DNA from 2 places in the Rahnella inusitata genome. Region 2 is predicted to be linked to the other one. Evidence: predicted binding sites of a transcription regulator. Region 2 holds the regulator's gene; the other holds the start of a gene.
The links. The regulator PurR, encoded in region 2, represses purine synthesis genes. The targets are predictions, from matches to a motif close to CANGCAAACGTTTGCNTG.

Region 1 (16,607 bases), 140 kb from region 2:
CTGCCGATTCTAATCTTAGTGCCTCAAGCAGTAACGACTCTAGTTTGTCTATGTAACGCCTACGGGCGGTTTAAACAATCCAAAGGAAATACTCAAGATGGCAAAGATCAAAGGTCAAGTTAAGTGGTTCAACGAGTCTAAAGGTTTCGGTTTCATTACTCCTGCTGACGGCAGCAAAGACGTGTTCGTACACTTCTCTGCAATCCAGGGTAACGGCTTCAAAACTCTGGCTGAAGGCCAGAACGTAGAGTTCGAAATCCAGGACGGCCAGAAAGGCCCGTCTGCAGTTAACGTAACTGCAATCTAAGCAGCGTCCAGCTGTAAAAAAACCCGCCAAGGCGGGTTTTTTTGTGTCCGGCATTCAGAGAATGATGATCCCGGATTGCTGATTGCGTCCGCTGATGCCAGGATGCGCCGGATCTTTTTCTCGCTGATGGCTGTTGCGGCGATAGCTGGTGTAGTTGAAACCGGTGCCGGTTTCATCGGGTGTGCATAACGTGCAACGGCCAGCGTGATCGATGTCGGCAAAGCCCAGCGCGCGTAATTTCGCTTCGGCAATAGCGGCCAGATCCAGATGGCGCGGCACAGGTGATATCAATGAAGGCGGAAAATCAAGGCGCTGCATATACGTGTCCGCCAGCTCCTGACTCACTTCATAGCAGCAGGCACCCGCCGCCGGGCCGATAGACACCACCCAGTCAGCCGTATCTCCTGACGCGTTAATTCGGGCAGCCATCAGTTCCAGAATCCCGTCGATCAGACCCCGCCAGCCCGCGTGGACTACGCCGGTTTGCTTGCCATCTTTGCGGCAAAAAATCACCGGTAAACAGTCCGCCGTGAATACCGCCAGAAGAATGCCGGGCATCGATGTGAAAAACCCGTCTGCTTCGCCACAGGCCTGTCCAGGCTGAGTGACATCGACTATCCGAACGCCATGCACCTGCTTCTTGGCAGGACGGGTGGATTCGTAAGGTTGTAACTCAGCAGGAAGCAAGGTGTGCTTATCACCGAAGCCATGAAGAATACCGGGTATTTGACGGAGTAAGGCTGAGCTGTCACTCATCTCAAGTCTCGTTAAGGAAAGGTCATGGCATCAGTGTAGCTGGCTTTTGGCCGGACTTTCCAGCGGTTGCAACCACCAGTCGCCTTCTTTAGACTTAACATTATTGCGAATATTCGCCCCTCAGACTTTCCTTGCAGGTTTCCCGCATGACTTATCAGTGTCCACTTTGTTTCCAGCCTCTTGAGCTGACCGGCCAGCAATGGCGCTGTCCGCAGAATCATCAGTTTGATCATGCCAAAGAAGGCTACGTCAATCTGATGCCCGTGCAGCATAAACGCTCGAAGCAACCGGGGGACAGTACTGAAATGATGATGTCACGCCGTGCCTTTCTTGATGCCGGCCATTATCAGCCGCTGCGCGATCGTCTGGTGACTCTCCTTGATGAAGTGTTGCCGCAAAGCGCGACGGCTCTGCTCGATATCGGTTGCGGGGAAGGGTATTACACGACGGCTATTGCAGAACGGTTAGCCCTGACGCGTGCGATGAAAGTGTATGGACTGGATGTAGCGAAGGTCGCGATTCGTTATGCGGCAAAGCGGTATCATTCGGCGGCTTTTTGCGTGGCTTCCAGCCATCGTTTACCCTTCGCCGAGGCCTCGCTGGACGCCGTGGTGCGGATCTACGCACCCTGCAAGGCGCAGGAGCTGTACCGCGCTGTTAAACCGGGTGGCGTGGTGTTAACCGTTGCACCAGGGCCGCGCCATCTGTATCAGCTGAAAGGGCTGATTTATCAGGATGTGCAGTTGCATGCGGAGCTGGATGAACAGCTGGAGGGCTTCGAGCGTATTGCGACGGAATCCCTCGCCTACGCTATGCAGCTTACCGGGCCGGAGGCGTTTGATTTATTGCAGATGACGCCTTTTGCATGGCGCGCGACGGAAGAGGTGATGGCGAATCTGAAGGTTGAGACGGCGTTCGGGTGTGAGACTGATTTCGTCATCAGGCTGCATCAGCGCAAACCAGATGACGAAAGCATTAATTCTTAATTTAGTCTTTCAGGGTTGAAGACCAGGCTACTGATTTTCAACCATCACTTTGTAAATCTTCTCTAAATCATCCAGCTCGTTTACGCGGATCAATAACTTCTTCTGTTCCAATTCAAACACCAGCACACCATCTTCTGAGAGATTCATACTGCGGATCCTGTCATAAGTGATGAAGGTATTGGCGAAGTAAAACCCTTTGGGCTTGAACAACAATTTTGGCCAGCGAATAAAAGAAAGATAGAACGCCACCAGCGCCAGACCAATCAACAAATAGTTGGTAAGTGGCGTGCCATTGGCCTGAATATTGTTGTAAAGCAGGATCGCCAGGAGGCCAATGAAGATGATGGAATCGAGCTTATTGCGGCGACGAAGATTGACTCTGAGGCGGGTTTTGCCGTTTTTGGCTCCCATGATGAATTCGTCGTAGATGGCATAGGCCAGCAGCATGAAGGTGAAGAGGGCGAGGACGATATCGGTCACGGACATGAAAAAACTCCAGCGTACTGCCAACAGGCAAAGCAAAATAAAAGCAGAAACAGACAAACTCAGGCAATAAAAAAGCCGGAGGAGTGATCCCCCGGCTTGTGGTTATCAGAGACCTAACAGGCCAATCCAGTAACCGAAGATCCCGATGGCGAAGAAGCCCACGATGATCCACAACGCATTCACTTTCCGACGCAGCAGCCACATACAGCCGAAGGTCAGCAGCAATGGCACCAGACCCGGCATCAGCTGGTCCAGAATCGTCTGTACCGTAGTGACCGTGGTATGACCGGTTTGGTCGGTTATCTTCGATACCACCAGCGGAATGTTAACGTGCGTCCATTTGTTAACCAGTGCCCCCATGACAAAGAGGCCGAGAATCGACGCCCCCTCGGTCAGTTTTTGCAGGAAGCCGCCGCCCATATCACCTACGATATCGACACCTTTTTTGTAGCCATAAGCTACACCGTAATAACGGGTCAGCAGGCGTACAAGGTTAAACAATACGAAGAACAGCAATGGCCCAAGCAGACTCCCGGTCATCGCGATACCCGCACCCAGCGCAGCAAACACCGGACGTACAGTACCCCAGAAGATCGGGTCACCCACACCTGCCAGAGGACCCATCAGACCGACTTTCAGGCCGTTGATGGCCGCGTCGTCGATAGGAGCGCCGTTGGCACGCTGTTCTTCCATCGCAAGCGTTACGCCCAGAACCGGCGCGGCAACATATGGATGGGTGTTGAAGAATTCCAGGTGGCGTTTAATTGCCGCTTTGCGATCGTCGTTATTTTCAGGATAGAGACGACGAATAGCAGGCACCATACAGAAACAGAAGCCCAGAGCCTGCATACGTTCGAAGTTCCATGACCCCTGGAAAAGGTTGGAGCGCATAAACACACCGCGGATGTCGCCTGCCGTGAGTTTTTTAACTTCAGTTTTATCAACCATGTCCTTCACCCTTAATCCAATTCGTTATCGAGGTCGTTAACACCCGGAGCTGCCGCTGCTTGCGCAGATTTGTTGTATTTCGGGCTCAACTGGATGTAAAGCACTGCCATCACCACACCAATCACACCCAGTGCAACCAGGTTGAAGTTAGTGAATGCCGCAGTCACGAAACCGAGGTAGAAGAAAGGCATCAGGTAGCCAGCACGCATCATGTTAATGACCATGGCGTAACCGACGACGACAATCATACCACCCGCAATATTCAGACCGTTGGTGACCACTTCCGGAATCGATGCCAGCAAGTCATGAACGATGGCAGTACCCACGGAAACAGCAACAATCACGGCTGGAATAGCGATACGCATTGCCTGCAGAATCAGCGCCGAAACGTGGATCCAGGTAATCGCGCTCAGGTTTCCTTTCTCAGCGGCTTTATCAGCAGCATGCTGGAAGGCAACGGTGATAGTACGAACGATAATGGTTAATACCTGACCTGCTGCAGCCAGAGGGATGGCTAATGCAATACCGGCACCGACAGACTGTCCGCCTGCGATAACCAGAATGGTAGAAATGATGGAGGCGAGGGCGGCATCCGGCGCAACAGCAGCACCGATGTTCATCCAGCCAAGCGCGATCATTTCCAACGTACCGCCGATAATGATCCCGGTTTTAACATCACCCAGAACAAAACCGATCAAAGTACAGGCAACTAACGGACGGTGAAACTGGAATTCATCCAGAATCGAACCCATCCCGGCAATACATGCAACAATAAATATCAGCACAATTTGTAGTGTGGTGATCTCCATTGCACTTCTCCTATGACCAAAGGACGCTGAGTAAAAACAAGCACATCAGATGCAGATAACGTTGAGAAAATCTGCGTTTGACGCCTGTGCTTATTAATTCATCTTATTAATAAGATCCATCATCTTAAGACGTGAATCCGAGGACACTTTACGCACTTCAAGTTCAATACCTTTTTCATTCAGTTTTTTGAATGCTTCGATATCTTTCTCGTCGACGGACACGGCGTTATTCACCTGGGTTTTACCCTGACGGAATGCCATACCACCAATGTTGACCGATGTAATCTTCACGCCACCGTCAACCACACGCAGAACGTCGGTTGGGTTGGTGAACAACAACATCACGCGGTCGCCGGCGTATTTCGGGTTGTTGTAAACACGGATAGCTTTCTCCACGTCGACAACGTGTGCGGTAACACCAGGAGGAGCAACCTGAGTCAGCAACGTTTTACGCACGGTGTCGGCAGCCACTTCATCGCTGATGACAATAATGCGGTTGACGTTGGTTTCTTTGGTCCAGCGGGTCGCGACCTGGCCATGGATCAAGCGGTCATCAATACGGGCAAGACCGATTTTCATGTAGTCATTCGGACCGGAAGGTTGAACCGGGGCGGCTTTTTTCGGTACCGGTGCGGCGACAGGCGCTTCTGTGGCAGGTTCCGGGGTTTTCAGCGCTTTCACGCCGATACGTCCGGTTTCCACTGCAATAGCAACCAGTTCTGCGAAGGACGGGTTGTCATCACGGGCCATGAAAGTTTCTGCCAGCATAGGGATGTTAACACCGGTGACAACTTCGTAATTTTCCTTATCGACAACAATGCGGCTGGCGGCGTTAAACGGGCTGCCACCCCAGGTGTCGACCAGGAAAAGGACGCCGCTGCTGGTGTCTAAACCACCCAACTTTGCCGTGTACTTTTCGATCAGGGTTTCGGCATTCTCGCCGGGTACGAAATCGATATAGGCGACATTATCCTGCTCACCTAAAATCATTTCCGCTGTTTTCAACAACTGTTCAGCTGCTGACCCGTGCGTGCCGATGATAATAGCAATACTCACTCGCTACCTCCTCTGTTAACTCGGTTAAGAGTTATGCACATAAGTAATGGTGCTGATGATGATATCCGCCCGTTTTTATTCCTGAGGCGGACAGAGCGTTCCCTGCGTGAGAATGAACCCACTAATGTCCGTTAATTTCTGATAACACTGATAAACAGTAAAACGGCAGAACCTCAACAGGTTGTGCGACGTGATTTATTTTAGTGTGTGAAAAAATAAATTTTGTGACGACTGTCCGTTATTCAAAGACGTATTGTGAATACGCTTCCACGTGCCTAATAAAACAGCATAGATGTTTCAGAATAATGCAGGAGGTAAAAGATCGCACTTTCGTCCGATAATCATTCCTGATAAAGTGATTTTCCAAATAATTGAACAGGAGTACCGGGCCTCAGCCCTCCCTATGGACTGTCACCGACGTCACTATTCTTCGCTTTTTCACCTCATCGTTACCGGCAAATCCGCCCCAATGGGCCTGATTTTTGCCGCACTGAAACCGCTTTCATCTGTAAGTCATACAGCTAAAACACTTTGCCAGGTCTCTGATTGCCCAGCGAATCGCGTTTCTTTGCGTCTTTTTTCTTTAACTCATTGCGGAGTCTGACATGGAATTTTTGATGGACCCTTCAATATGGGTCGGTTTGCTGACACTTGTCGTTCTGGAAATTGTTCTGGGTATCGACAACCTGGTGTTTATCGCCATCCTTGCGGACAAACTGCCACCAAAACAGCGTGATAAAGCACGTATCATCGGCTTATCCCTAGCTCTGATTATGCGTTTAGGCCTGCTGTCGCTTATCTCGTGGATGGTCAAACTGACCACGCCGCTGTTTAGCATTGCGCAGTTCAGTTTCTCCGGACGCGATTTGATCCTGTTGCTCGGCGGGGTATTCCTGCTGTTCAAAGCGACGACGGAGTTGCACGAACGGCTGGAGGGGCATGAAGAGCACGGTTCGCAAAACCGCGGCTACGCCAGCTTCTGGTCGGTCGTGGCGCAGATTGTGGTGCTGGACGCCGTGTTCTCACTCGATGCGGTGATTACCGCCGTTGGCATGGTCAACAACCTGTACGTCATGATGACGGCAGTGGTGATTGCCATGGGTGTCATGCTGCTGGCGTCGAAGTCGCTGACCCGTTTTGTGAACAATCATCCGACGGTGGTGGTGCTGTGTCTCAGCTTCCTGCTGATGATCGGTCTGAGCCTGATTGCTGAAGGTTTTGGTTTCCATATTCCGAAAGGTTATCTGTACGCCGCGATCGGTTTCTCCATTCTGATTGAATTGTTCAACCAGATTGCACGCCGTAACTTCCTGAAAAGCCAGTCCACACGACCGATGCGTGAACGTACGGCCGAGGCGATTCAGCGTCTGATGGGCGGGAAACGTCAGCATCAGAATGAAGACGAACCCTCAGGTGATACCGTTCCTGCCAATGAGACTTTTGCGGAAGAAGAACGTCACATGATAACCGGCGTACTGACGCTGGCCTCGCGTTCGCTGCGCAGCATCATGACGCCGCGCACCGAGATCTCCTGGGTGGACTGCGAACGCTCACCGGCTGAAATCCGCAGCCAGCTGCTGGACACGCCGCACAGTCTGTTCCCGATTTGCCGTCATTCTCTGGATGACGTGATCGGCGTGGTGCGGGCGAAAGATCTGCTGGTGGCGCTGGAAAAGGGTGAAAGCATCGTGGCCTTTGCCGAGAAAACGCCACCGATCGTGGTGCCGGAAACGATGGATGTCATCAATCTGCTGGCCGTGCTGCGTAAAGCGAAAGGCCGTCTGGTGGTCGTCAGCAACGAATTTGGTGTGATTCAGGGGCTGGTTACGCCGCTGGACGTGCTGGAAGCGATTGCCGGTGAATTCCCGGACGAGGACGAAACGCCAGACGTGATTGCCGACGGTGATTCCTGGATAGCCAAGGGTGGCACGGATTTACATCTGTTACAGCAGATCCTGGACATTAACACGCTGGTCAGCCCGGACGATGATTTTGCGTCACTGGCGGGTCTGTTGTTATCGAAATCTGGCCAGATGCCGGTCGCAGGTGAAGTGATTGAAATGGCCTCGTTGCACTTTGAAATTCTCGACGTGACAGATTATCGGATCGAGCGCGTGCGGATCACGAAAATCCAGTCTGAAGACCATTGGGAAGAAGACCAGTAATAGCGGTTCACTTCTGTTTAAAACGGCGACTCCGGTCGCCGTTTTTTATGCTTCTTACTCTCAGCGATTATTCATCAACCGGTTGCATGGCCTGGGTGGATTTCTCATACCGCGCCAGCCAGATCGGGAATACCTCAATCGGCATCGGCCTGGCAAAATAGTATCCCTGCAGGGAATCGACTTTGCGTTTACGCAGATAATCGACCTGTTCACGAGTTTCGACACCTTCGGCAATCAGCTTGAGATTCAGCCGCTGCGCCAGCGTGATGATAGTATCGGTAACCGTTGCGTTGATCGCATCAGTACCAATCGAGGCGGTAAACGCCTGGTCTATCTTCAGCACGTCCGGGTTCAGCGTTTTCAAATAACTTAGTGAACTGTGGCCGGTACCGAAATCATCGATCGCCAGTAATATCCCCATCTCTTTCAACTGTGAAATCTCGGCGGCTCGCAATTCCTGCAAGCGCGTGCGCTCAGTCAGTTCCAGCATTAACGAGACAGAAGGCTGCGCAGGCAGCCAGATTTTGCGGATGTCATCCACAATTTCCATATTATTAAAATGCTGCGCGGCGACGTTAATACTGACGTAAAAACCGGAAGTGGCGGGGAAGACGGAGAGATTATCGGTAACCGTTTTAATCAGATAGCGTGTCAGCCCGATAATAAGCCCATGCTGTTCTGCCAGCGGAATAAAAACATCGGGCGAAACCCATTCCTGTCGGCGATTCTTCCAGCGCATCAGCGTTTCGACACCAATACAGCGGCCATCGACACTGTTGATAATCGGCTGACAATAGACTTTGAATTCGCGGTGCGAAATCCCGTGGCTTATCGGATACGCCAGACTGATCCGGCTGCCGGATAACAAATAGACCGCCGTTGCGGTCAGCAAACTGATCAACACCGAAAGAGGAAGATGGGAAGCCAGTTCGGACCAGGCCAGCGCGGACGCTTCCTCACCATAAATTGACACGGAAAAATCATAGTTCGGTGATTTTACGGTCAGCAACGGTCGCTGCGGTAAATTCATGCTTTGCATGATTTCATTCTTGCCATATTCGAGGCTTTGCTTCACCACGTTCAGGACAATATGGCGCGCATACGGAGGCTGTGGTTCGAGCAGGAAATTCGACAGGATCCCGATGTTATAGACGAACAGTTCACCGTTAAGATTATCAGCCGTGGCAGGTTGCCAGAGCAGCAAAGTAGGAATATCTAACCTGCTTAATTTTGCTGCGCGAAGCTCCAGCCGCGTTCGGCCCTGAGCGATATCCGGCAGGGTTTTGCTGAAACTCAGATCCAGCGCGCCAATTAGGCTTGAACAGGTAATTGTGCCATTGGTCACCAGCGTGATAGAACGCAAGGTTTGCATGCGTGCCACGGTTTGCTGCATGGCAGGTTGTAATTCACGACAGGTGAGCTCCGGGTCAACGTGTGTTTTTCGCGCGGCCTGGGAAGCCGGTTCAAGGAGTTTTTCGAGTTTTTCAACGGTGTGCATCGCCACGCGTTGTTGATCCGCAGAGATAACCCGACTTTGTTCGTAAATACGAATACCCAGCGTAAGAATAAGGGTCAATAAACCCATAGCGCCGGCCAACGCAAGGCGATAGTAGCGATACTTCGCAAGTCCGGTCTGGGAGAACAGCATCGTTCTAATCCTTGTATCCCGTGTAATGTGCAGGCTCACAAATAGTCATTTATAAAGGGTTTACCTGGGCGTAACAGCCGTTTTGTTATTATTGATAGTAGCTGTAAATCGAAGCAGGCTCTTTCTCTTTATCGGGTGTAAAACTGAAAGAAAATCCCTGTCTGTGACGTTGTCACGCATTTTACACCTGTGAATCCTGGACGTTTGAGCGCTAGAACCTATTGAAGCAGCCTGAGTGGCTAAACACGCGGAAATCAGCATGCCGTACCCGCGGGGTATAAAGCAAGTGTCATATCCATTATGTATTGATAATACAAAAGGTTGTTCTTAGCGAAGAGTTAATGGCTACACGATAGTACCGGTGCGGTATTTTGTGCGTCACACGGCCAAAAACCATCTGGCAATGTGACGCCGCCAAGAGAAAAACTCAGTAATATCAGTCGCACTGCACCTTTATCGCCAGACCACCGCGTGACGTTTCGCGGTATTTGGAATTCATGTCTTTGCCCGTTTCGTACATGGTTTCAATCACTTTATCGAGAGAAACCCGTGGCTCACTGGTGCGGCGCAGCGCCATGCGTGCCGAGTTAATGGCTTTCACCGACGCGATAGCATTACGCTCGATGCAGGGCACCTGAACCTGACCGGCCACCGGATCACAGGTCAGCCCCAGATTGTGCTCCATACCGATTTCCGCCGCCACGCAAACCTGCTCAGGACTGCCGCCCAGTAATTCAGTCAGACCGGCGGCGGCCATTGAACAGGCCACGCCGACTTCGCCCTGGCAGCCCACTTCCGCACCTGAAATCGACGCGTTCATCTTATAAAGAATGCCGATAGCGCCGGAGGTGAGGAAATAGCGCAGATAAATATCCGGGCTGACGGACTGAATGTACTTGTCATAATACGCCAGCACCGCCGGAACAATCCCGCAGGCACCGTTAGTCGGAGCAGTGACCACGCGGCCACCGGCGGCGTTTTCTTCGTTCACCGCCAGCGCAAACATATTCACCCAGTCGATCACGTTCATCGGGTCTTTAGACAGCTGATCGTTGGACACCAGCATCCGGCGCAGAGCCGATGCCCTGCGCGGAACACGCAGCGGGCCGGGAAGCACGCCTTCAGTGTTTAAACCGCGATCGATACACGCCTGCATGGTGTGCCAGATTTTCTCGAAATATTGCTCAATCTCTTGCTTACTGTGCTGTGCAAGCTCGTTTTGCATCATCAAGCCGGAGAGCGAGAGGCCATTTTCTTTGCACTTTGCCAGCATTTCACTGGCCGAATTAAAGCTGAAAGGAACGGACACTTCATCCAGTACCGGCTGGCCGAAATGCTCATCATCGACGATAAAACCACCGCCAACTGAATAATACGTTTTGCTGTACACCAGTTTGTCACCAGCAAACGCGTGGATCTGCATGGCGTTTTCATGGCGCGGCAGGTTCTCGCTGCGAAACACCATACCGGTGTCACGCGGGAAATCGACTTCGTGCTGGGTGGTGCCGAGCGGCAAACGCTCACGCTGCTCAACGTCGCGGATAAAGTGCGGAATGCCGTCGATGTCAACGGTGTCAGGCTGGTTACCGGCCAGACCTAAAATAATGGCGATATCTGTGTGGTGGCCTTTACCTGTCAGCGAGAGGGAGCCAAAAACGTCCACGGCGACACGCGTAACGGCAGGCATCATGCCCTGTTCGAGCAGGTCATCAGCGAACTGTTTACCGGCTTTCATCGGGCCCAAAGTATGGGAACTGGAAGGGCCAATCCCGACCTTGAACATGTCGAAAACGCTAATCACGTCGAATACTCCTGTAATGGAAAACGGCAGGGAACGGGATCCCTGACAGCCACAAATGAATTTGTGGCTAGATCTATAGTGTAAAAGGGCTTTGGGGCAAAAGTGTCTATTTTCGCATGAAATAAACTTATTTGATGCGAAAGTGTGATCGATGTGTAACCACTGAGGTCAGTCTTTAACCTGCCGGGCCAGCTGACGAATGATCGACGCCGTTAATCCCCAGACAAATTGCTGCTGATACCAGGATAAATACACCCGGTGATGAGTGCCACGGCGATGAATATCCAAAGAATGATAGCGGGCCAGATCGAAAGCTTCCTGAAGCGGCATTTCGAATATTTCCGCCACTTCATCTTCCGCCGGATGGAAGGTGACATCCACCGGCAGCAGGCCGATCACCGGCGTGACCTGAAAACCGCTGCTGCTGTCCTGCGGGGCTAAAGTGCCTAATATATGTACCTGCTCAGGAGGGATGGCGACCTCTTCCTGCGTCTCGCGCAGCGCAGTGGCGATAATCGACGCATCCGTGGCATCCGCCGCTCCGCCCGGAAACGCCACCTGACCGGCGTGCTTGCGCAGGCTGTCTGAGCGGCGGGTCAGCAAAATCGTGGGTTCTTCGCGGCAAATAATCGGGATCAACACTGCTGCATGGCGGGTGCCGCGTAGCAGCGGCGCGGGCCTGCGCGGCTGCTGTAACTGAAAGCGCAGAATGAAATCTTTCACTGCGGGCGAAAATGTCTGCACCGGCGGGTGTTGTTCCAGCAAACTCACGGCTGAGCATCTCCTAACTGCGGCAAAATGCGGGCGATTTTATCGAACGTCTCCTGATATTCTGCCTGTTCCTGACTGTCCGCCACAATCCCGCCGCCTGCCCAGCAATAGATTTTACCCTGTTCAGTCAGCAGAGTGCGGATGGTGATATTGCTGTCCATCGTGCCACAGCAGCTGATGTAAGCAATACTGCCGCAATAACCGTTGCGGCGCTGGGGTTCGAGTTCTTCGATAATTTCCATCGCGCGGACTTTTGGCGCACCGGTGATAGAGCCGCCTGGAAAACAGGCACGCAGCAGGGCGCTGGCATGGCAGTCAGCCGGTAATTCGGCGGTAATCGTGCTGACCAGATGATGCACCGCCGGGAAGGGTTCGACGACAAACAATTCCGGCACCCGCACGCTGCCGGGCGTCGCCACCCGGCCAATGTCATTACGCAGTAAATCGACGATCATCAGGTTCTCGGCGCGATCCTTTTCCGATGCTGCCAGACGTTCCGCCTGACGGGCATCTTCGGCCGGATCTTCACAGCGCGGCAGCGTGCCTTTAATTGGTCGCGTCTGGATCTGCTGGTCTTTCAGCCAGATAAAGCGTTCGGGAGAAAGGCTGAGCACGGCGTTTTCCGGCAACCGCAGAAACGCCGAGAAGGGCGCGCGGTTGGCCTGATTCAGCCGCAGAAACGCCTGCCATTCATCACCCTGATAGGCCGTGGCGAACCGTTGCGCCAGATTGATTTGATAGCAGTCGCCGCTGTGAATGTATTCCTGAATCCGGCGGAATTTCACTCCGTATTCTTCGCGACTCATATTGGCCTGCCACGGCGCATCAAGGTGGAAAGGCAGCCTGTTCACCGGTTGCGTATGCTGTTCCAGCCAGCGTATACGCGCCTGAATATCGCCATGACACACCAGAGTCAGACGCTGTAAATGGTGATCGGCAATGAGCGCCCAGTCATAAATACCGACCGCCATGTCCGGAAGCGTTATGTCGCGCTGCGCGATGTCTGGCAGCGTCTCAACGCGGCGGCCCAAATCGTAGCCAAACAGGCCGAGTGCACCGCCCAGAAACGGAAAATCATCAGAGGTTTCCGCCTGCAGTTTCGAGGCGGAGAGCTGTTCTTCCAGCAACGCAAACGGATCTTCTTTCCGTGATGCCACGGTACCCTTACTCGAGATCTGCGTGACCACACCGCGTGTGGTCAGAGTAACCAGCGGATCGGCGACCAGAATATCGAAGCGGTTGTGCTGATGTTGCGCTGCGCCGGAATGCAGCAGCATTGCCCACGGCAAAACTGAAAGCGGCGCGAACTGCGTCAGCAGCGCGTCCGGCTGATACGGCAAAGGGTGGAAAGCAAGGGAGTGAGCGGGTTGCATGACGGGTTTCAGTTTCTCTGGCGCGATGAATGACGTTACAGGCCTGCGATCCTAACATAGATTCCGCCCCCGGAAACCAGCACAGGCGATTTGCATGAATAAGGCGTATACTGTGCAACCCCGCAGCCTGCGGGCGTTGTTTATCTTGCAACAATCACCACGTACAACAGGAACCTCCCATGCTGACAGGTATGCCTTCACTATCACATAACGAACAAGAACAGGCCGCCGATCGTATCCGCCAGTTAATGGAAAACGGCATGAGCAGCGGCGAAGCCATTGCCACCGTTGCGGCAGAAATCCGTGAAACGCACAAAGGCGATCGCGTGACCGTCATTTTTGATGACGAAGACGAATAACATCCCGTCCTGAAAGTTTTCTCTTTCAGGTACGTTGTGATGAAAAAAAACCGGAGCCTTGGCAGGCGTCCGGTTTTTTTTGTGCGAAATTCGCAGGAATTAACCTTTCACGACCACCGCAGCGGCGGCCTGTTTGGCCTGTTCTACCGCATCTTCGACGTTATCTGCAATCGCCAGCGCAACGCCCAGACGGCGTTTTCCGCTGATTTCCGGCTTGCCGAACAGGCGAACCTGATTGTAACCGGTCAGCGCATTTTCCAGACCGCTGAAGGTGACGTTGCTGCTGGTCAGCTCAGGCAGAATAACGGCTGAGGCGGAAGGGCCGAACTGGCGGATATTGCCCACCGGCAGGCCAAGAAAGGCGCGAACGTGCAGGGCAAACTCGGAGAGATCCTGAGAAATCAGCGTCACCATGCCGGTATCGTGCGGGCGCGGTGAAACTTCGCTGAAGATCACATCGTCGCCGCACACAAACAGTTCGACGCCAAACAGACCTTTGCCGCCAAGGGCTTTTACGACTTTTTCGGCAATCTCTTTCGCACGTTGCAGGGCCAGTTCGGTCATTTGCTGTGGCTGCCAGGATTCCCGGTAATCTCCGTCTTCCTGACGATGGCCGATTGGCGCGCAGAAGTGGATGCCATCAACGGCGCTGATGGTCAGCAAAGTTATCTCGAAATCAAATTTCACCAGGCCTTCTACAATGACGCGACCGCCACCGGCACGACCGCCTTGCTGCGCGTAATCCCAGGCGGTTTGCAGCTGTTCTGCGCGTCGGATCAGGCTTTGGCCCTTACCCGATGAGCTCATAACCGGCTTGATAATGCACGGGTAACCGATTGCGTCTACAGCCTGACGAAAAGAGGCTTCGTCATCCGCAAACTGGTAAGTAGACGTCGGCAGTTGCAGCGTTTCGGCAGCCAGACGACGGATCCCTTCGCGGTTCATGGTCAGGCGCGTGGCTTCGGCGCAAGGCACCACGTTGTGACCCTGTTTTTCCAGCTCGACCAGCATACTGGTGGCGATAGCTTCGATTTCCGGCACGATGAAGTCAGGACGTTCGCTTTCGATAACCTGTTTCAGGGCGTCGCCGTCCAGCATATTAATGACATGGCTGCGATGAGCGACCTGCATTGCCGGTGCATCGGCGTAACGATCCACGGCGATCACTTCCAGGCCAAGACGCTGGCATTCAATCGCCACTTCTTTCCCGAGTTCGCCAGAGCCTAACAACATGACGCGGGTGGCGCCGGTGCGCAGTGCAGTACCAATGGTTAACATAGCTTCGTACCCAGATCTGTGATGAAGAAAAATGAGAATTTCGGCGCGCAGTATATCTGAATTAATGGGCAACGAAAACGATTGCGCAGCAGGTTCGCCGAATTCGTCGCGGAGCAAAGCAGGGCGTCCAAGGGATTTTTTCAGCCAGTTTTCTGCCGTTTAAGGCAGTCAGCGGGCGTCTCTGTTATCATTTAGCCAAACCATGGCGTCAGACCACCTGCCGCTGCTTCGATTTTTGCCTCACATAAAGAGTTATCGCCTTGAGCACGCATTCCTTTTCAGCCCTGACACTGCCCGCTGAGCAACTTTCTAACCTGACCGAACTGGGTTATACCGAAATGACCCCGATTCAGGCCGCTTCACTGCCTGCCATTTTGCAGGGGCAGGACGTCCTGGCCAAAGCCAAAACCGGTAGTGGCAAAACAGCTGCATTCGGGATCGGTTTGCTGAACAGTATCACCGTGGCGCAGTTCTACGCTCAGGCGCTGGTATTGTGTCCGACCCGCGAACTGGCGGATCAGGTGAGTAAAGAGTTACGTCGTCTGGCTCGCTTTACCCAGAACATCAAGATTCTGACCCTCTGCGGTGGCCAGTCAATCGGCCCGCAGCTGGAATCACTGGTCCGTCAGCCGCATATTGTGGTGGGGACGCCGGGGCGTATTCAGGAACATTTGCGTAAAGGCACCCTGAAGCTGGATCAGCTGAAAGTGCTGGTGCTGGATGAAGCCGACCGCATGCTGGACATGGGCTTTAGCGAAGACATTGAAGACGTGGTCAGCTACACGCCGCCCGCCCGTCAGACTCTGCTGTTCTCCGCGACGTATCCGGACGGCATCGAGCGTATTAGTTCTAAATTCCAGCGTCAGCCGTTGAAGGTCGAAATCGAAGGCGAAGAAGACGTTGCGGATATCAAGCAGGTCTTTATCGAAGCCGACAAACATCAGCGTTTGTCGCTGCTGGCAGCGGTGCTGTATCAGCATCAGCCCACGTCCTGCGTGGTGTTCTGTAACACTAAGCGCGATTGTCAGGATGTCTGCGATGCGCTGTCCGCCAAAGGCATCAGCGCGTTGGCGCTTAACGGCGATCTTGAACAGCGTGACCGTGACCGTGTGCTGGTACGTTTCTCCAACGGCAGTTGCCGCGTGCTGGTCGCCACCGACGTGGCGGCGCGCGGGCTGGACATCAAAGATCTCGGTCTGGTGATCAATTACGAGCTGTCGTTCGACCCTGAAGTGCATATCCACCGCGTAGGCCGTACTGGCCGTGCAGGCACCAGCGGTCTGGCCGTCAGTTTAGTCACGCCGCAGGAAATGGGTCGTGTTCACGCACTGGAAGATTACACCCGTCAGACCTTTGTCTGGCAGCCGGCTGCGCAGGCGTTGGCCGCTACGCCGGTGGCGCTGGATCCTGTCATGGCTACCCTGTGCATCGACGGTGGCCGTAAAGCCAAAATCCGCCCCGGTGATATTCTCGGCGCGCTGACCGGTGAAGCCGGCCTGACCGCTGCCGAAGTCGGTAAAATTGATATGTTCCCAATCCACGCGTACGTGGCGATTCGTCAGAAGAGTGCCAAAAAGGCGTTGCAGCGTTTGCAGGAAGGGAAGATCAAAGGCAAGAACTGCAAAGCCATCATCTTACGGTAAGCATTATGCGTTGTTCGTCATATTGTTAATGTTGTGTTATTACCTTGTTGGGGATTATATTATCTATCGCAAGCGATGACCTTGTCAGTTGTAGGGATATAAATCCTGCAAGGTCACTGGTAATGATCGACAAAAAGCGGGAAGACGAATAATGAAAAAGATGATCTCAGGCGTAGTGATCGCCATAGCAGGAATGAGCGGGATGACTCAGGTAGCGCAGG
Region 2 (16,607 bases):
GCCATGATAATTCCGGTGAAGATACTGGTATATGCAGCCACTTTGGCGCCGTCGACCGAGGATTTCCCCAATTGCGAACCAACGCGGATCGTCGCGGCCACGCCGAGCGACAGTGGGACGACAAACATCAGCGAGCCCACGTTCAGCGCGATCTGGTGGCTGGCCACTGCCACAATCCCCAGTGGAGAAACCAGCAGAGCGACGATGGCAAACAGTGTCACTTCAAAGAACAGCGCCAGCGCAATCGGCATGCCGAGCTGAGTCAGGCGGCGTAACGTTGGCCAGTCGGGTTTGGCGAAGCGTGTTGCGGGGACGATATCGCGCATCGTGTAATTACGGCGCACGTAAAAGCGCATCATAAAGAACATAACCCAATACACCGTACCCGTTGCAACACCACACCCGACGCCGCCAAGCGCGGGGGCACCGAACTTACCGTAGATGAAAATGTAGTTAACCGGAATGTTCACCAGCAGGCCGATGAAACCAAAGACCATGCCCGGCTTTGTTTTCGACAATCCTTCACACTGATCGCGCAGGACCTGGAAAAATAAATAGCCCGGTGCGCCCCACATAATGGCGCGTAAATAGCCGACGGCTTTTTCTTTCAGTTCCGGATCGATGTTATGCATCAGGCCGATAATCTGATCGCAGTGATACAGCAAGGCGATGATCAGCACGGAAACACCCGAGGCCAGCCAGAACCCTTGTTGTACCTGATGACCGATTTTATCCCGTCGGCCTGCGCCATTGAGATGGGCAATCGTCGGCGTCAGCGACAGTAATAAACCGTGTCCGAATAAAATAGCCGGTAACCAGATGGAGGTCCCGACGGCGACGGCGGCCATGTCCGTTGCACTGACGGAACCTGCCATGATTGTGTCCACCACGCCCATGGAGGTCTGGGCTATTTGCGCAAGGATAACCGGGATGGCAAGCGCTAATAAGACCCGCGCTTCTGCAAGGTACTTCTGCACACATACACCTTTATTTTTGATTATATTGGATGAAAAAACGCCACGTCAGGTGGCATTAAAGACAAGAGAATAGCCCGAAGATTGTACCGCTTCCTTTTTTTTAAGCAAACGATGCTGTTAATGGTCGGTTAAATAATGATATCCAATCAGGCAGTGCTATTTGTGCCGTGCAGATTTGGCTTTCAATTAAATCTGCGGCAAACTGGCGTCAGCGTTGTCTTAATACAACAGAATTCAGCATTGAGGAAAGGGCTATGTTTACCGGAATTGTTCAGGGAACCGGAACGGTAGTGTCGATTGACGAAAAACCGAATTTCCGTACCCATATTGTTCGCATGCCAGAAGATATGCTGGATAACCTCCAGCTCGGCGCTTCTGTATCGCACAATGGCTGTTGCCTGACGGTAACGGAAGTGCAGGGCGATCTGGTCAGCTTTGACCTGATGAAAGAAACGCTCCGTCTGACTAATCTCGGCGATTTAAACGTCGGCGATCAGGTCAATCTGGAACGCGCTGCGCGGTTTAATGATGAGATCGGCGGCCATTTAATGTCGGGCCATATTATTTGCACCGCGGAAGTCGCCAAAATTCTGACTTCCGAAAATAACCGTCAAATCTGGTTCAGAATGCCACATGAAGATTTGATGAAATATGTATTACATAAAGGTTATATCGGCATCGACGGTATTAGTCTGACCATCGGTGAAGTGACCCGTACCCGTTTCTGCGTGCATTTAATTCCTGAAACGCTACAGCGAACGACATTAGGCGCTAAGCGTCTCGGTGACAAAATTAATATCGAGATCGATCCGCAAACTCAGGCGATTGTCGATACGGTAGAACGCGTGTTAGAAAGTCGTGAAGCGGCTATTGCCACGGCGAAGGCGATGATCGAAAAGGCGGAATAAACCTTTTTATCCTCGTTAAGATAAAGAAAAACCGGACACAAAAGGCTGTCCGGTTTTTTTTTGACCAGGGCCCGCGAGATTAACGCGGAACGCGGATACCGCCGTCTACACCCTGCGGGCTGAATACCACCTGCCACAGCTGAATATCGCGTGCGCGAAAAGCTCCGGCGCAGGCGTTGAGGTAATAGGTGAACATCCGGTGGAAGCGGTCGCCATAACGTTCAGCCAGTTGCGGCCAGTGCTGCTGGAAGCGTTCGTGCCAGGCCATCAGCGTGCGGTCGTAATCTGCGCCAATATTGTGCCAGTCTTCCATCACGAACAGGGATTCGCTGGTGTGTGCAATCTGTTGAATCGAAGGCAGGCAGCCGTTCGGGAAGATATATTTATCAATCCAGGGATCCACGCTCAGGTCTGTTTTATTCGAACCTATGGTGTGCAGCAGGAAAATACCGTCGGGTTTAATATTGCGTTTAGCAACATTGAAATAGGTCTGATAATTCTTCGGCCCAACGTGTTCAAACATACCGACGGAGACGATGCGGTCAAACTGATCGTTTAAATCACGATAATCTTGCAAAAGAATGGTGACATCCAACCCTTCGCAGCGATCCTGCGCGAGTTTTTGCTGTTCAGCAGAAATCGTCACACCCACCACGCTGACGCCATAATGGCGCGCCGCGTACTCAGATAATCCGCCCCAGCCACAACCGATATCCAGCAAGCGCAGGCCCGGTTTTAATTGCAGCTTGTCACAGATCATTTTGAGTTTGGCTTCCTGCGCCTCCTCAAGGGTGGTCGCATCTTTCCAGTAGCCGCAGGAATATTGCATATAAGGGTCGAGCATAAGTGTAAATAAATCATTGCCCAAATCGTAATGCTCTTTACCAACAATCCACGCGCGCTTACGGGATTGCAGATTCAGAATACGCGCAGCTGCGATACGAAGTGTGTCTTTAAAATGGCGGGGAAGTTTATCTTCTAAACCGGCTCGCAATACGCGCTGAAAAAAGATATCCAGGCGTTCACATTCCCACCAGCCGTCCATATAACTTTCACCCAAACCCAGAGAACCTTCCTGCAAAACACGCTTGTAGAAGTCAGTGTTTTTTACTTTAAGGTCAAAAGGGCGGTTACCATTAATCCGGATATCCGCGGAGGATAACATTTCGCTGACGATCCGATACCACTGATTATCCTGAATGCTTTGATCTTCTATACACGATGAACTCATAGCTTCTCCATCACTTTCTCTTCTGACTTATTAACCTGCCGGGAAAAGCAAAGGCTATTTTGCAGGTCTTTATGAGAACAGACGACTGAGCGCCTCGTCCGATATTCGACACCAACAGAGGAAATTTAGAAAAACCCCCACAAACTACAAGGTTTGCAGGACAATCATCCATGAAAAATAGTGTGACGCACTCCGCGGGGCACACAAAAGCTTGTAATAAAAGTTTTGTAAAAGTGTTATTTTTAGAGGTTTTATTGAGTATAGGCTCGACTGCATACATTCTCAATAGTTAATCGCTTTGGATGCTAATGACCTTTAAGTGATTGTAACTAAAGGTCATTATCGCGATCAGTGAGTATGTTGTGCTTCAACTTCCTGCGGGGTTTCTTCCACGCAAACTTGTTGGTTTACTTGCCGTTGTGACAGCCAGCGACCCAACACGACCAACACTATTGTAGACAGCATGGTGGTCACTGTCGCCATCAGTGGATGCGCAATAAATGCGGAAACCATCAGACTGGCGATAAAACACAAACCTAACTGAAGTGTATTTTGCAACGCGGCGGCTTTGCCTGTATTAGCAGGAAATGGCATTAATGCATTTGCGACAACAATTGGATAGATTGCGCCATTCACCAAAGCCATGAGACAGAACGGTATTAACAAGCTCACCAACCCGGCATCGGTGAACATCGCGATAACGAAAAGCCAGACCACGCTCAGGCAATATCCCGCCAGCAACCACGGCAGAATTTTATTGCCATCCAGTTTACTGATCAGCATTCGGCAACCAAAACCGCCCAGCAGGAAAGCGATCGTTTGAGGTACGTAACTCAGGCCGATGACCGCCGGTGAGTAACCCATATCGCTTAAAATAAACGGAGATCCGGTCAGCCAGGCGAAGAAACCGGCAGAGCAGGTGGCATAAATCATCACGTTGCCGGTGTAAACGCGGGATTTCAGTAAGGTGCCGAATCCGGCTTTACTTTCAGGCGGATGCTCAGCAGGTTTGTTTTCTCGCAAAGTGAGCGTGGTGATAACAAGTAGCACCGCAACGACCGTCAGCAGGGCGAAAATGGCTTCCCATTCAAAATGATTCAATACCCATGCGCCAAGCAGCGGAGCGAGCGCTGGGGAAAGGGCAACCAGCGGCATGATACTGGCGAACGTTTTCTTCGCCACGTCCGCAGAGAAACGATCAACGACGATCGCCTGCCAGGTGACAGCAGCAGCACAAACGCCCATCGCCTGCAGGAAACGCAGCGCCAGAAGAGCACGGACATTTTCCACCCACAGAACCCCAAGACAGCCGATGGCAAACAGCGTCAGGCCGATCAGCAGCACCGGTTTCCGGCCTATACGATCGGAGAGCGGCCCCCACAGCAGTTGCCCGACAGCAAAGCCGCCGAGGAAAATACTCAGGCTGGCGCTGATCATACCCGGACTGGTCATCAGGCTGGTTTGCATTGCGCTAAATGCAGGCAAATACATATCGGTAGCTAAAAAGCCGAGCATGCTCAATCCGGCGAGATAGAGCATAAATCCAAAGGAGGGTTTCATTTTGGTCTCATTAATGTGTTTATTGCAGATGATCTGACGCAGAAATAGGTTCGGATGCGGAGTTTAACGCTTTGATAACAGTCTTGTGAAACGCTAATATTTGCAGTCTGCTATCAAAAAAATTGAAGGCTAACTGATGTGGTCCGAATATGCACTTGAAGTGGTGGATGCAGTAGCACGAACCGGCAGTTTCAGCGCAGCAGCGCAAGATCTGCACCGTGTGCCTTCTGCTATCAGCTACACCGTCCGTCAGCTCGAGCAATGGCTGGCCGTTCCGCTGTTTGAAAGGCGGCATCGGGATGTTGTACTGACTCCGGCCGGGCAGGTTTTTGTTGATGAAGCCCGAATTCTGACAAAAAAAATGATAGCCACGCGGCGCCAGTGTCAGCAGGTAGCCAACGGCTGGCGCGGCGAACTGCGTGTGGCGGTGGACAGGATTGTTAAACCGGCCAGAACACGTCGTCTGGTGCTGGATTTTTACCGGCATTTCCCGGATACCGAACTGATTATTCACTCGGAGGTGTTTAACGGTGTCTGGGATGCGCTGGTGGATGGCCGTGCGGATGTGGCTATCGGTGCAACGCGCGCCGTACCGGTCGGCGGCCGTTTCAGTTTTCGCGACATGGGCTTTATGGACTGGCACTGCGTGGTCAGCCCGCAGCACCCGCTGGCGCAACACACCGGATCGCTCAACGACGAGCAGCTGCGCCCTTATCCGGCGCTGTGTCTGGAGGATACCTCGCGGACCTTACCTAAGCGCGATACCTGGACGCTGGATAACCAACGGCGTCTGGTGGTGCCCGACTGGACCTGTGCGCTGGAGTGTCTGACCGAGGGATTATGCGTGGGCATGATGCCAGTTCATCGCGTCATGCCATGGATTGAGCAAAAAAAACTCCAGATTCTTACGCTGGAGAACCGATTCCCGGACAGCCCGTGCTGCCTGACGTGGGATCAAAGTAATGCGTCGCCATCACTGGCGTGGCTGCTGGAATACATGGGCGATACGGATACGATGAATCAGGAATGGCTGCGCGATTAGAAAATAAAAACCCATCCCTTCACGAGATGGATTTTTACCTGCATTGTGAATGTTCTTTTAGAACGTCACTTTTACCCCTGCATTGCCCTGCCACGAGTTAATGCCTTCATCATCGCTGCTCAGACGCTGCTGATACTGGAAACCGGTATTTAGAGAGATGAACGGTGTTAGTTCATTAATAACCCCAACGTCAACCGTCGCCGAACTTCCCGGTGTTCCCATATCAAATGTTGAAGAAACATCGTGATTACGGGTGCTGCTAACCCATACATCTGGCGTATCGCTGAAGTCTTTAGTGAGATAAGTGCTGGAATAAAGCATCATGTTGCCCACAGCGCTGTTACGCAGTTTGTAACGATAACGCATACCTGCTTTTCCTGTCGGGCGGACAATATTGTCGTAATGCACGTCAACATCGTCGATGTCGGTGAAATCATCCACACTCAGCACCTGGATGCCTGCACCCAATACTGGAGCAAATTCATGCTCGCCAAAGACAAAGGGATAGCTGCTTTCCAGTGTGCCACTCCAGGAATAAGCATCAATGTCTGCTACTTTTCCACGCGCCTCGGTCGAAACATCGCCATCGTATTTGGTCATGTCCGCACCAAGGTCGAATGTCCAGCCACTTTGATGATGGAATGTCAGTAAAGAAGTCAGCCCGTAGGTTTTGTAATTGCCTTCACTGTTACCGTCTTTTGCATCCGGCGTAACTTTCAAATCCGCATTGGAAATGGCTAAATTCCATGCCAGATATTGCTCGTCGGTACCCAGGTGCATCACTTTGCCGCCAAGTAACCAGCCTTGTTCTTTCTGGGTGTAATCGTATCCGTAATCAGTAAAACCCAGCGATGAGTGATAGTTATCTTCACCATTGATGTACTGGAGCCAGAGAGGGTAGTGCTCGCTTTCGGGCCCTTCCATGGTGGAGGTGTTTGTCAGATTTTGGAAAGTCTGTGTCACCCGGCTGTTATAGCTGAGCAATGCTGATGGCAACGACAAGTATGAAGGAACCTGCGGAATCACAGCCAGGCGGCCCGGTTGTGCCGGGGCAACAGGAGTGGGGTCCGGAACGTTGTCAGGCACATCCACGGTGGGATCCGGAACAACGTCAGGCACATCCACAGTAGGATCCGGAACAACATCTGGCACATCCGGAGTCGGGTCTGGAATGGGTAAAGGTTCATCACCCTCGGTCAAATAACGTGTTTCCAGACGATAATCCCAATATTGATTTCCTATGCCGTCAACCAGACGCTGTGATGCATCACTTTTTCCAGGGGCAAACGTATAGAGGGAATACTGCCATGGTCCGCTTGCGACGTACCCATGCTCAAGCTGGAAAGTGTCTTTCGTCGACGTTCCCCCGACCTGAACAAGTGATATCCCTTCGGCAGAACCGGCGATACCGCTATTATTCACGTCGGTCATATAACCATTGCCGGATAAATCAACATGTAACGTGACAGCCTGAGCTGCATCAGCGTTTCCTGAAATCAATAACGTATCACTGACTGATTGCTGCTCGTCCATCCCGGTACGCAGATAGAGGTGAGTGTTATTGCCGGCTATGAAATTACCATTAACTCCCTGAGAGGCGGCAGTAAAACTCCCCGCTGTTAGTAAGTTTGGCTCAGCATAAGGACGCAGTATGACATTATCACCCAGCGTGAGATTATTCATGGTGGCCGCACCCGCTAACTCAGTCGCATCGTGCAAAATCATATCCGAAGCCACAGAACCCTGAAGTTTAAGTGTCCCGCCATAAATTTCTACGCCGCCGGTCAAGGTATTTTCGCCGGTCCAGTACAGGGTATCGCTGCCGTATTTTTCAAGCGACCCTTCGCCTGAAATTTGACCATTAAGCCAGCTATCCACCGTGCCATCGGTGCTTGCCAATGTGCTTGTATCATTGACGGCCACCAGTTTTGCCTGCTTACCCACTTCAATATCACCGGTGAAGTGTGTTTTACCTGTCATTTGCATGCTGGCGCGCTCTGCAAGCGTCACCTTGCCGACCATTGAAGCATGTTCATTCAGAATAAAATCGGCGTCACTTTCAACCAGCAGATGATTCACATGATAACTTTCGTTGATCCAGTCATCGCTGAAGACCGTACCGGCCGCATGAGGAGTCACTCGTCCACTGAAGATCGCAGTGCCCGCACGCACTGTCATATCATTAGCATCCACTCCGCCAGCAAAGTTCCAGCTATTATCTCCTGCCGGGACATAGTCAATATTAAGCGCATCAGGATGTTCCGACGAGCCTAAATGACCGATAAAACTCTGGGAAGAAGTGTTGTTTAGCGTCAACGTAGATTGTTCAGCATCGTTGGTGTTAGCTATAATCGCACCATCGTCATTGTGATTTATCGTCGCGAAAGACATATCGTAACCATTCAGGTCAAGAGTGCCCCCGCGCGCACCAAATTGAATCTGATCGCCGGCAATTTGGCTCTCGTCACCAAGTTGCACAACTGGACGGCCACTGACCAACGTGACGGTAGAAAATGCCTGGCGATTATTGTTCTGGTCAGCTTGTTGGGCCAACACCACGGTACCGTCACCGACTCGCAGTCCACCCTCATTAACGCCGGTAGCATTTACATACAGTGTCCCTTCACCGATTTTATGCAGGTTATCGCCTTTGAGGCCGTTAACTTCCCAGTCAACCGTTTTACCATCATCCACTTCTACGCCGCCACCCACCCAGGTGGCATTCGCACCTGTCGCGGAGGTGACGCGATAATCATTGGAAAATTGAAGTTTACCCGCGCCCAGATTCACGGAAGAATCCAGCACAAGTTGACCACCTTCGCCATTGAAACGCAGGTCGTGTGTTGCGTTCAGTTGATCATTGGTTGCCTGAGTAGGGAGCGCGTAGCTTAGACCATGCCATATCCACTGAGAATCGCCCTGGGTTATAGCGGCGGTCCCCCAATGAATATCGCCATCAGCCTGCACATCCACGACATCGGGATCCGTCGTTGAATCAATGATCGATTTTATAAAGGCTGTCTGCAGATCTAAGTTATACGTGGTCAACGCGTAAGGGGGTGAACCATTACCCGACGTCGTTACACCGTACAATTCCCATTGTTTATCTACGCTGTCATAGACAAATAGCGGACTTCCGCTATCGCCACCTTGCGCAGCAGAACTAAAAGGCGTCGTACGCGCATCGTCTGGCGCGTAGTTTGTCCACCGTAATCTCCAGTTTTCAAAGGTGGGATTAATCATTGTCCCGCCCGATTTCCATTTATAAGCGCTGCTTAGCTGTTTGGTTTTATTTGTTCCCGGAATGACCTGGACTTGAGTGCCTGAACCAACCCGAGTGTAATATTTATATCTTTCATGATCGTTACGGGCATCATTAGCGAGCATCATGGGGGCTGGTGCCGCATCTGTTACAACTTTATTTAGGCGTGGAACATGAAAATCTCTGCCTGAGGGATCGACATTTCTGCTGATGAGTTGATAAGTGTAAGAATACTTCGCATTATTTCCATATTTTACTGATTTATAGCCACCGTTGTGAGCAACGCTCACGATGTGAGAGGGTGAAATTAACGTTGCAACGGCGGAGTCATCAGTGGAGCTAAAATCGGGGATCGGGAAATTTAAGAAGCCCGCAGACGTACCATCAGTTTTAAAAACCTCTACATTTTCGGCTCCGGGGGTATATTTACCCAGGTTTTCACCGAAGTCCCGGTAGTCTTGTACCGATACATCTTCACGCATTACTCCTGCGTGGGTATTGAAAATAGCACAAGAGATGAGTGTTGCGAGTACACTCGGTTTCCATTCCATTAGATTTTCCTTACTTCCATTTCAAAAGGTGAAGGATATTAGTTGAACCTTTTTGGAAAGTGAAATTTTAATTGTGCTAGTCTGCTTTCTGAAATCATGTGTAATCTTCATTTGCCTGTAATATATAGGGAAATTTTTTTTAATATGTATTTTGTATTGTTTTTTTTATAGATAACTTACGCGAATGATATTATGAAGGTAATTATTTGTAGTGGATTAATTCATGTAATAAATGAATTTACTTAATAAATAATAAGGGTCAGATATGATTTATCGTGACAAATTTTCACTAAAAATTAATGCGCGTGTTGCATAAAAACGCCTGCAAAAGCAGGCGTTAAAAGCATTAATAGCAAAGAGTAAAGGCAAACATTAACGGCGATAGTCGCGGAAAGGGCCATCGGCCACTGAGCGGCGTTCTACCAGCTTCGGATGTACCTCGATGGTCTGAGATTCTTCTCGTTTGCTGACGATGCGATCGAGCAACATCGTGAAGGCCATTTCACCCAGACGCTCTTTCGGCTGATGCACCGTGGTCAGCGCTGGTGAGAAGTAACGGGCATTACGCACGTTATCATATCCGATAACGGAAATGTCTTGAGGAACGCGCAAACCGAATTCATCGGCTGCACAAATCGCGCCCATCGCCATGACGTCACCGCCACAGAACACGGCGGTCGGGCGTTGCTTTTGCATCAGGATTTTTTGCATAGCCTGATAACCTGACTCGGGTTCGAAATCACCCTGGACGACCCATTCTTCACGCAAAGGAATATTGGCTTCGGTCAGCGCTTTCACAAAACCCTGGAAGCGGCCACCGCCGGTGTTACGCGCCAGCTGCCCCGGGATCACGCCGATATCGCGATGGCCGCGTTCAATCAGATAGCGTCCGGCCATGTATCCGCCTTCGAACGCATTATCGATGATGCTGTCGGTGAAGTTTTTACGCGCTTCGCCCCAGTCCATTACGACCATCGGGATTGACCGGTATTCTTCCAGCATGTTCAGCAGTTCATCAGGGTATTCCGCACACATCACCAGCAAACCATCGACACGTTTTTGTGCCAGCATCGCCAGGTAGGCCTGCTGCTTATCCAGATTGTTGTGTGAGTTACACAAAATCAACGTGTAGCCTTTGGAAAAGCAACTGTTCTCCACGGCTTCAATCACTTCGGCAAAATAGGGCGCTTCGCTTGACGTCGCCAGCAGGCCGATCGTTTTAGTGTTATTGACCTTCAGGCTGCGTGCGACGGCGCTTGGTGAGTAGTGCAAGTCTTTGATGGCCAGCAGAACCGCGGCTTTGGTGTCTTCGGCGACGAAACGTGTTTTATTGATGACGTGCGACACGGTTGTGGTGGAAACGCCAGCGCGCTTTGCGACATCTTTAATCGTTGCCATGTAAGGAATGACTCCTGAACTCACGTGTTTCAGCACGTTAGCATTATGTTAATCGTTTGCTTGCGTGGATTTCACTGCGGGCTTATAAAAAGGCAGTGAAATCGTTGGGTGAGTTCGTCAGAGTGAGGCGTAAAGCGCCCTCGGGAGAAATCGACCGGCACACAGGCGTGGTAACCGACAATTTTCTCTTATATTGCAGGAAAGTGGAAGTGTTATTGTGGGTTATCGCGCATGAATCAACGCGGGATTTTAGCCGGGAAGTATGAGAAAATGCGTTGGCACACATTTAGTGTGGCTAAATGAAGCGCCACAATTGATCTGTAAGGGGGTTTTATGGACCGCAATCTAAAATTGTCATTAATCACCACGGTTTGCGCTTTGCTCGTGATTGTCGCTTTCAGCTTCACCGCAGTAATGAACTAAAAGACGCGCAAGTCAGGCAATAAAAAGGGCGATTACCTGTTACAGGAATCGCCCTTTCTATTTTACGCAGTGACCTTTGCGCCGATACTCTTCCCTGCAGAAACGCTTCGTTAAATGCTATTCAATGGCTGATTAGCGAAACTTCAGACTTAACGAACTGTTTATTATCGGATCGTTTTCGGGGTCATTACCCGACGTGCGCCCACGTAATGGTCTTGCCAGTAATCATCGCCCAGGGAAGTGATTTTGATGTCTTCACCGGTACGCGGAGACTGAATAAATTTGCCGTTACCGACGTAAACCCCGACGTGGTCCGCGGCTCCGCGGTTATTGATTCTAAAGAACACCAGATCGCCTGATTCCAGCTCGCCGCGTTTCACCGGCGCTGCGTCGCGCAGGTGGTACATTTCGTTGGCCGTGCGCGGCATTTTAATGCGAATCAAATCTTTGTACGCGTAATAAACTAAACCACTGCAATCGAATCCGGTATTAGGTGAGGTGCCACCCCAGCGATAAGGCTTGCCGACCTGATGCATCAGCTTGGTCATCGCCGTTTGCTGCGCATGTTGATAACGTTTTTTATGCGTCGCACTTAATGTAATCGGCTTGCTGTCTTCTTCAACTAACTTTTTACCTTTACGGTGGCGACCATAGGCTTCTTTCTTGCTGGCCTTCGTCGTGGCGTTTTTTGCCAGAGCCTGGGTTTTAGATTTCTTGGTGGATTTGCTCTCGGCCCGGGTGGTCTTGAGTGTTTTTTCTTTTTTGCTCTCAGCCCGCGTTGTTTTTACTGTTTTCTCTGAAGCGTTTTTTCGCTTAACCAGTTCGGTGCTTTTAACTCTCTTCTTCGCATTCTTTTCGTGGCTCTGTTGTTCTTTGACCGGTGCCACTTTGGTTTTTTTTGTGGTTTTGGCAGCAACCGTCTTACGCTTTCGGCGTTCTTCAGGGGTAACCTGGTTAACGTGATTCTTTTTCTGATCGGCCGCAACACGGGTCTGCGGTGAGGCCTGGGCTATATTCAAAAATAGCTGGGTAAAGAGCAGCACAAAAAGCGTGAACAGTAAGCGCATAGCTTCGTTACCATGAGTGGTTAGGTTAAACATCAGAGATGTCAGAGTATTGCCTAAAAGAACCAGACAAAACAGCACGAATTGCCTCGATTCTAGATCATATTGTGAGAAAAAGTTAATAGCTTTTTTTATGCTGAAATAAACGCCATTTTTAGTTAAAAAAATGACCATATTTCAGTGTGTTAATATTTGAGCTAAACCATGGCGAATTGCAAATCCGGTGTTAACCCGACCGCTAAAAATGTTATTCTCGATGAATCTTTTATTTTGTGAACCCTGACGCAAGCACCGAAAATAGTGAAATAAAATGCCAGTATTGCGAAAGACCCTGCAAAAAATGGCGTTTTTATCTGACAGCTGCCATCGTTACAATAGAGGGTAGTGTGATTCAGCACCGTTTTTGAGTGCTGCGCGTGAAGAGTAATGACCGTGACAGCCTGTACCGGCTTGAGGAAGCAAGAAATGACCACTCCAACTATTGAAAAAATTCAGAAGCAAGTTTCTGAAAACCCGATTCTGCTGTACATGAAAGGTTCTCCAAAACTGCCAAGCTGCGGTTTTTCTGCACAAGCTGTACAGGCGCTGTCTGCCTGTGGCGAACGCTTCGCGTACGTTGATATCTTGCAGAACCCGGACATCCGCGCAGAAATGCCTAAGTTTGCCAACTGGCCAACGTTCCCGCAGCTGTGGGTAGATGGTGAACTGGTCGGCGGCTGCGACATCGTCATTGAGATGTATCAGCGCGGCGAACTGCAACAGCTGATCAAAGAAACGGCTGAGAAATACAAATCTTCTGAATCTGAAGAATAATCACCAGAAGTCATTGCCTGCCTGAACGGCGGTAAATGAAATAGAAAAGAGCGACATGATGTCGCTCTTTTTGTTTTTATACGCGTTGCGATCATCAGCATTTCTATCGCTGATTTTCTTCCGATGCAGTTTCATCTTCCTGCTCATCGGCACTCATTGCCAGCGGCCAGCCACCGAGACGTTTCCAGCGGTTCACCAGCTCGCAGAACAGTTCTGCGGTGCGCTCGGTGTCATACAGGGCGGAATGCGCCTGACTGCTGTCGAAGACCATGCCCGCGCTGATACAGGCTTTCGCCAGTACAGTCTGCCCGAGAACCAGACCACTTAATGCAGCGGTATCGAACGTGGCAAACGGATGGAACGGGTTACGTTTCAGACCGGCGCGTTCGGCAGCGGCCATCAGGAAGCTGTGATCGAAATTGGCGTTATGCGCCACGATGATTGCGCGGTTGCAATTCTGCTCTTTCATCCCTTTACGGATGACTTTGAAAATCTCGTGCAGTGCATCGTATTCACTGACCGCGCCTCGCAGCGGATTGGTTGGGTCGATCCCGTTAAAAGCCAGCGCCTCGGGCACCAGAATGGAGCCTTCAAACGGCTCAACGTGGAAATGCACGGTCTCGTCGCTTTCCAGCCAGCCGTCTTCGTCCATCTTCAGGGTGATCGCCGCGATTTCCAGCAGCGCATCAGTTTTGGCGTTAAACCCGGCAGTTTCTACGTCGATCACTACGGGATAAAAACCACGGAAACGGCCTTTCAGCGCGTTAATGTCACTATTCTCGGCCATTAGTTTCTTATCTTCATCGAATTCAGCGCACATTATGACAAATTTTGCCGCCACTTGCAGGCGTGAGGTAAACATTCGGCAATAAAGCGGGCAATAAAAAGGGCGCTTTCGCGCCCTGAAGCCGGGTAGCAACGTATCAGTTGCCCAGACCCTGACCTGCGTGTTTGGATTCGATCAGCTCGATTTTATAACCGTCCGGATCTTCCACAAACGCGATAATGGTGGAGCCGCCTTTGACCGGGCCCGCTTCACGGGTGACTTTGCCACCGGCGTTGCGGATGTCGTCGCAGGTTTGCGCCACGTTATCGACGCCTAATGCGATGTGACCGTAGGCAGTGCCGAGGTCATAGCTGTCAACGCCCCAGTTGTAGGTCAGCTCAATGACTGCGCCTTCGCTTTCATCGGTATATCCGACAAACGCCAGAGAATATTTGTATTCGGTATTTTCGCTGGTACGCAGCAGACGCATACCTAAAACGTCAGTGTAGAAGCTGATAGCACGTTGCAGATCGCCGACGCGAAGCATGGTATGGAGTAAACGCATAGGTTCCTCTTTATTTGCAGGATGAGAACAATCAGGTTCAGCCTAACCGATAGAGGCGGTTTTGTCTGTAAAACACAGAACAGGTGCTGAATCTGTGAACAAAAAAAGGCGACCGGAGGGTATCGGTCGCCTGCAGGTGGAGACTACTGGTTTAAACGATTACAGCGTTGGGTAATCGGTGTAACCCTGAGCGTCGCCGCCGTAGAAAGTTTCTGGCTTTGGTTCATTAAGCGGGGCGTGAGATTTCAGACGCTCCACCAGATCCGGGTTTGCGATATAGCTGCGGCCAAAGGCCACCGCATCGATATACCCTTTTTCGATCAGCTCTTCGCCTTTTTCCGCGGTATAAGCACCGGCACCTACAATTACGCCCTGGTAATGCGCGCGGATCACTTCGCGCAATTCTGTGGTGTAAGGTTTGCCGCCGGCCCAGTCTGGTTCGGAAATATGCAGATATGCCAGTTTACGTTTGTTCAGTTCGTCCAGCAGATAGATGGCCGCCTGCACCTGATCTTCACCGTTATCCAGACCGTTGAACGGACCCAGTGGGGAAATACGGATACCCACGCGCTCTGCGCCGATGGCTTCAATCGCCGCATCAACCACTTCCAGCGTCAGGCGGGTACGGTTCTCGATGCTGCCGCCGTACTGGTCTTCACGCAAGTTAGAAGCGGGAGACATGAACTGGTGCAGCAGATAGCCGTGTGCCGCATGCAGCTCGATGTAATCGAAACCGGCTTCTGCGGAATAAGCTGCTGACTGGCGGAAATCATTAATGATGCCTGGGATCTCACTCAGTTCCAGCGCACGTGGCGTCGGGCAATCGACGCGGATCGCGTTGCCTTGCTCATCACGCAGGCTGGTGCGGGTATTGGGGTTTACAGCCGATGCTGAAACAGGCGTCTGGTTGTCTGGCTGAACGCTGTTATGAGAGATGCGGCCGGTGTGCCACAGCTGAACGGCGATGTGCCCGTTTTTATCATGAACACCCGCAACAATTTTCTTCCACGCAGCAACCTGTTCCGGCGTGTGCAGGCCCGGTGCACCGGCGTAACCTTTGGCCTGGAAGGAAACTTGCGTTGCTTCTGTGATGATAAGGCCGGAACTGTGGCGCTGTGCGTAATACTCACCCATCAGCGGCGTCGGGATATCACCCGGTTCAATGCTGCGCAGACGGGTCAGGGGAGCCATAAAGACACGGTTCGGTAAGGTATTTTTACCGACAACAATCGGGGAGAAAAGCTTAGTCATTTCAGTAACTCCGAGGTTAATGGATCGATCGGTATGAGGTGAAGAAAAGGGCTCTGCATCATACGACCTTAGTTATATGGGTACTTTTTAACGTATCTGCCCCGTCTCTGACTACGCGCAAGGTGCCTTTTTATAAATCACCTTGCGGGATGGCGAGAAAACGTCTTGAATGAAAGCTCACCGTTATTTGCGGAGGGTATGTGGCTCAACAGCTCGAGTTCTTTGAAATCCCCAGTCCGTGTCGTGGCATTTGTCAGGCCGATGAGCGGGGCTATTGTCGTGGTTGCCAGCGCAGCCGCGATGAGCGTTTTGGCTGGATTAAGATGACCGATACCGAGAAACGCCATGTGCTGCGTTTGTGCCAGCAACGCTTATTGCGTCAGCAGCGTGCCGGAAAATTACCGGATGAGCCTCTGCCTGAACAGCCTGAGCTTTTTTAACCATCAAAGCGGGCATTCCCGTTTCACTTCCTGTTCATTCTGCCTGCCAGCATCAATACAGCGCGCCGGTCGTTGTGTATTCTGTGGGTCGAAAATATCAAAATAAGGAAATCATCATGGATCCACGTACTCCTATATCGCCGCAAGGCCCGGTTTTCTCGAAGCTTATCTGTGGCTACTGGCGTCTGATGGAATGGGACATGACGCCGCAGCAGCTTCTGACGTTTATGGAGCAACATATCGAGCTGGGCATCACGACCGCCGATCACGCCGATATTTACGGTGGCTATCAGTGCGAAGCGGCATTCGGCGAAGCATTGCGTCTCAAGCCCGCGCTGCGTGAACAACTGCAACTG

Region 1: a site for PurR is predicted at 10,990-11,007, ahead of I2123_RS09805 (L-serine ammonia-lyase). Genes of this name have one in related genera too.

The regions. Positions count from the first base shown of each region.
Region 1 covers NZ_CP065024.1:2,081,873-2,098,479, forward strand. The annotation lists gene I2123_RS09755 (DUF2627 domain-containing protein) at 1-56, shown strand, start outside; gene cspE (transcription antiterminator/RNA stability regulator CspE) at 98-307, shown strand; gene I2123_RS09765 (purine nucleoside phosphorylase YfiH/LACC1 family protein) at 362-1,063, opposite strand; gene rlmA (23S rRNA (guanine(745)-N(1))-methyltransferase) at 1,210-2,049, shown strand; gene I2123_RS09775 (DUF986 family protein) at 2,077-2,535, opposite strand; gene I2123_RS09780 (PTS mannose transporter subunit IID) at 2,641-3,483, opposite strand; gene I2123_RS09785 (PTS mannose/fructose/sorbose transporter subunit IIC) at 3,495-4,292, opposite strand; gene manX (PTS mannose transporter subunit IIAB) at 4,386-5,348, opposite strand; gene I2123_RS09795 (TerC family protein) at 5,954-7,513, shown strand; gene I2123_RS09800 (EAL domain-containing protein) at 7,581-9,161, opposite strand; gene I2123_RS09805 (L-serine ammonia-lyase) at 9,598-10,962, opposite strand; gene I2123_RS09810 (CoA pyrophosphatase) at 11,131-11,733, opposite strand; gene pabB (aminodeoxychorismate synthase component 1) at 11,730-13,106, opposite strand; gene I2123_RS09820 (YoaH family protein) at 13,286-13,465, shown strand; gene purT (formate-dependent phosphoribosylglycinamide formyltransferase) at 13,565-14,743, opposite strand; gene dbpA (ATP-dependent RNA helicase DbpA) at 14,998-16,386, shown strand; gene yebF (protein YebF) at 16,538-16,607, shown strand, end outside.
Region 2 covers NZ_CP065024.1:2,222,640-2,239,246, forward strand. The annotation lists gene I2123_RS10450 (MATE family efflux transporter) at 1-977, opposite strand, end outside; gene I2123_RS10455 (riboflavin synthase subunit alpha) at 1,232-1,885, shown strand; gene cfa (cyclopropane fatty acyl phospholipid synthase) at 1,965-3,116, opposite strand; gene punC (purine nucleoside transporter PunC) at 3,465-4,676, opposite strand; gene punR (DNA-binding transcriptional activator PunR) at 4,813-5,718, shown strand; gene I2123_RS10475 (S6 family peptidase) at 5,776-9,531, opposite strand; gene purR (HTH-type transcriptional repressor PurR) at 9,904-10,929, opposite strand; gene cydH (cytochrome bd-I oxidase subunit CydH) at 11,263-11,352, shown strand; gene I2123_RS10490 (C40 family peptidase) at 11,517-12,419, opposite strand; gene I2123_RS10495 (Grx4 family monothiol glutaredoxin) at 12,882-13,229, shown strand; gene rnt (ribonuclease T) at 13,333-14,049, opposite strand; gene gloA (lactoylglutathione lyase) at 14,153-14,560, opposite strand; gene nemA (alkene reductase) at 14,720-15,811, opposite strand; gene I2123_RS10515 (DUF1289 domain-containing protein) at 16,012-16,251, shown strand; gene I2123_RS10520 (aldo/keto reductase) at 16,368-16,607, shown strand, end outside.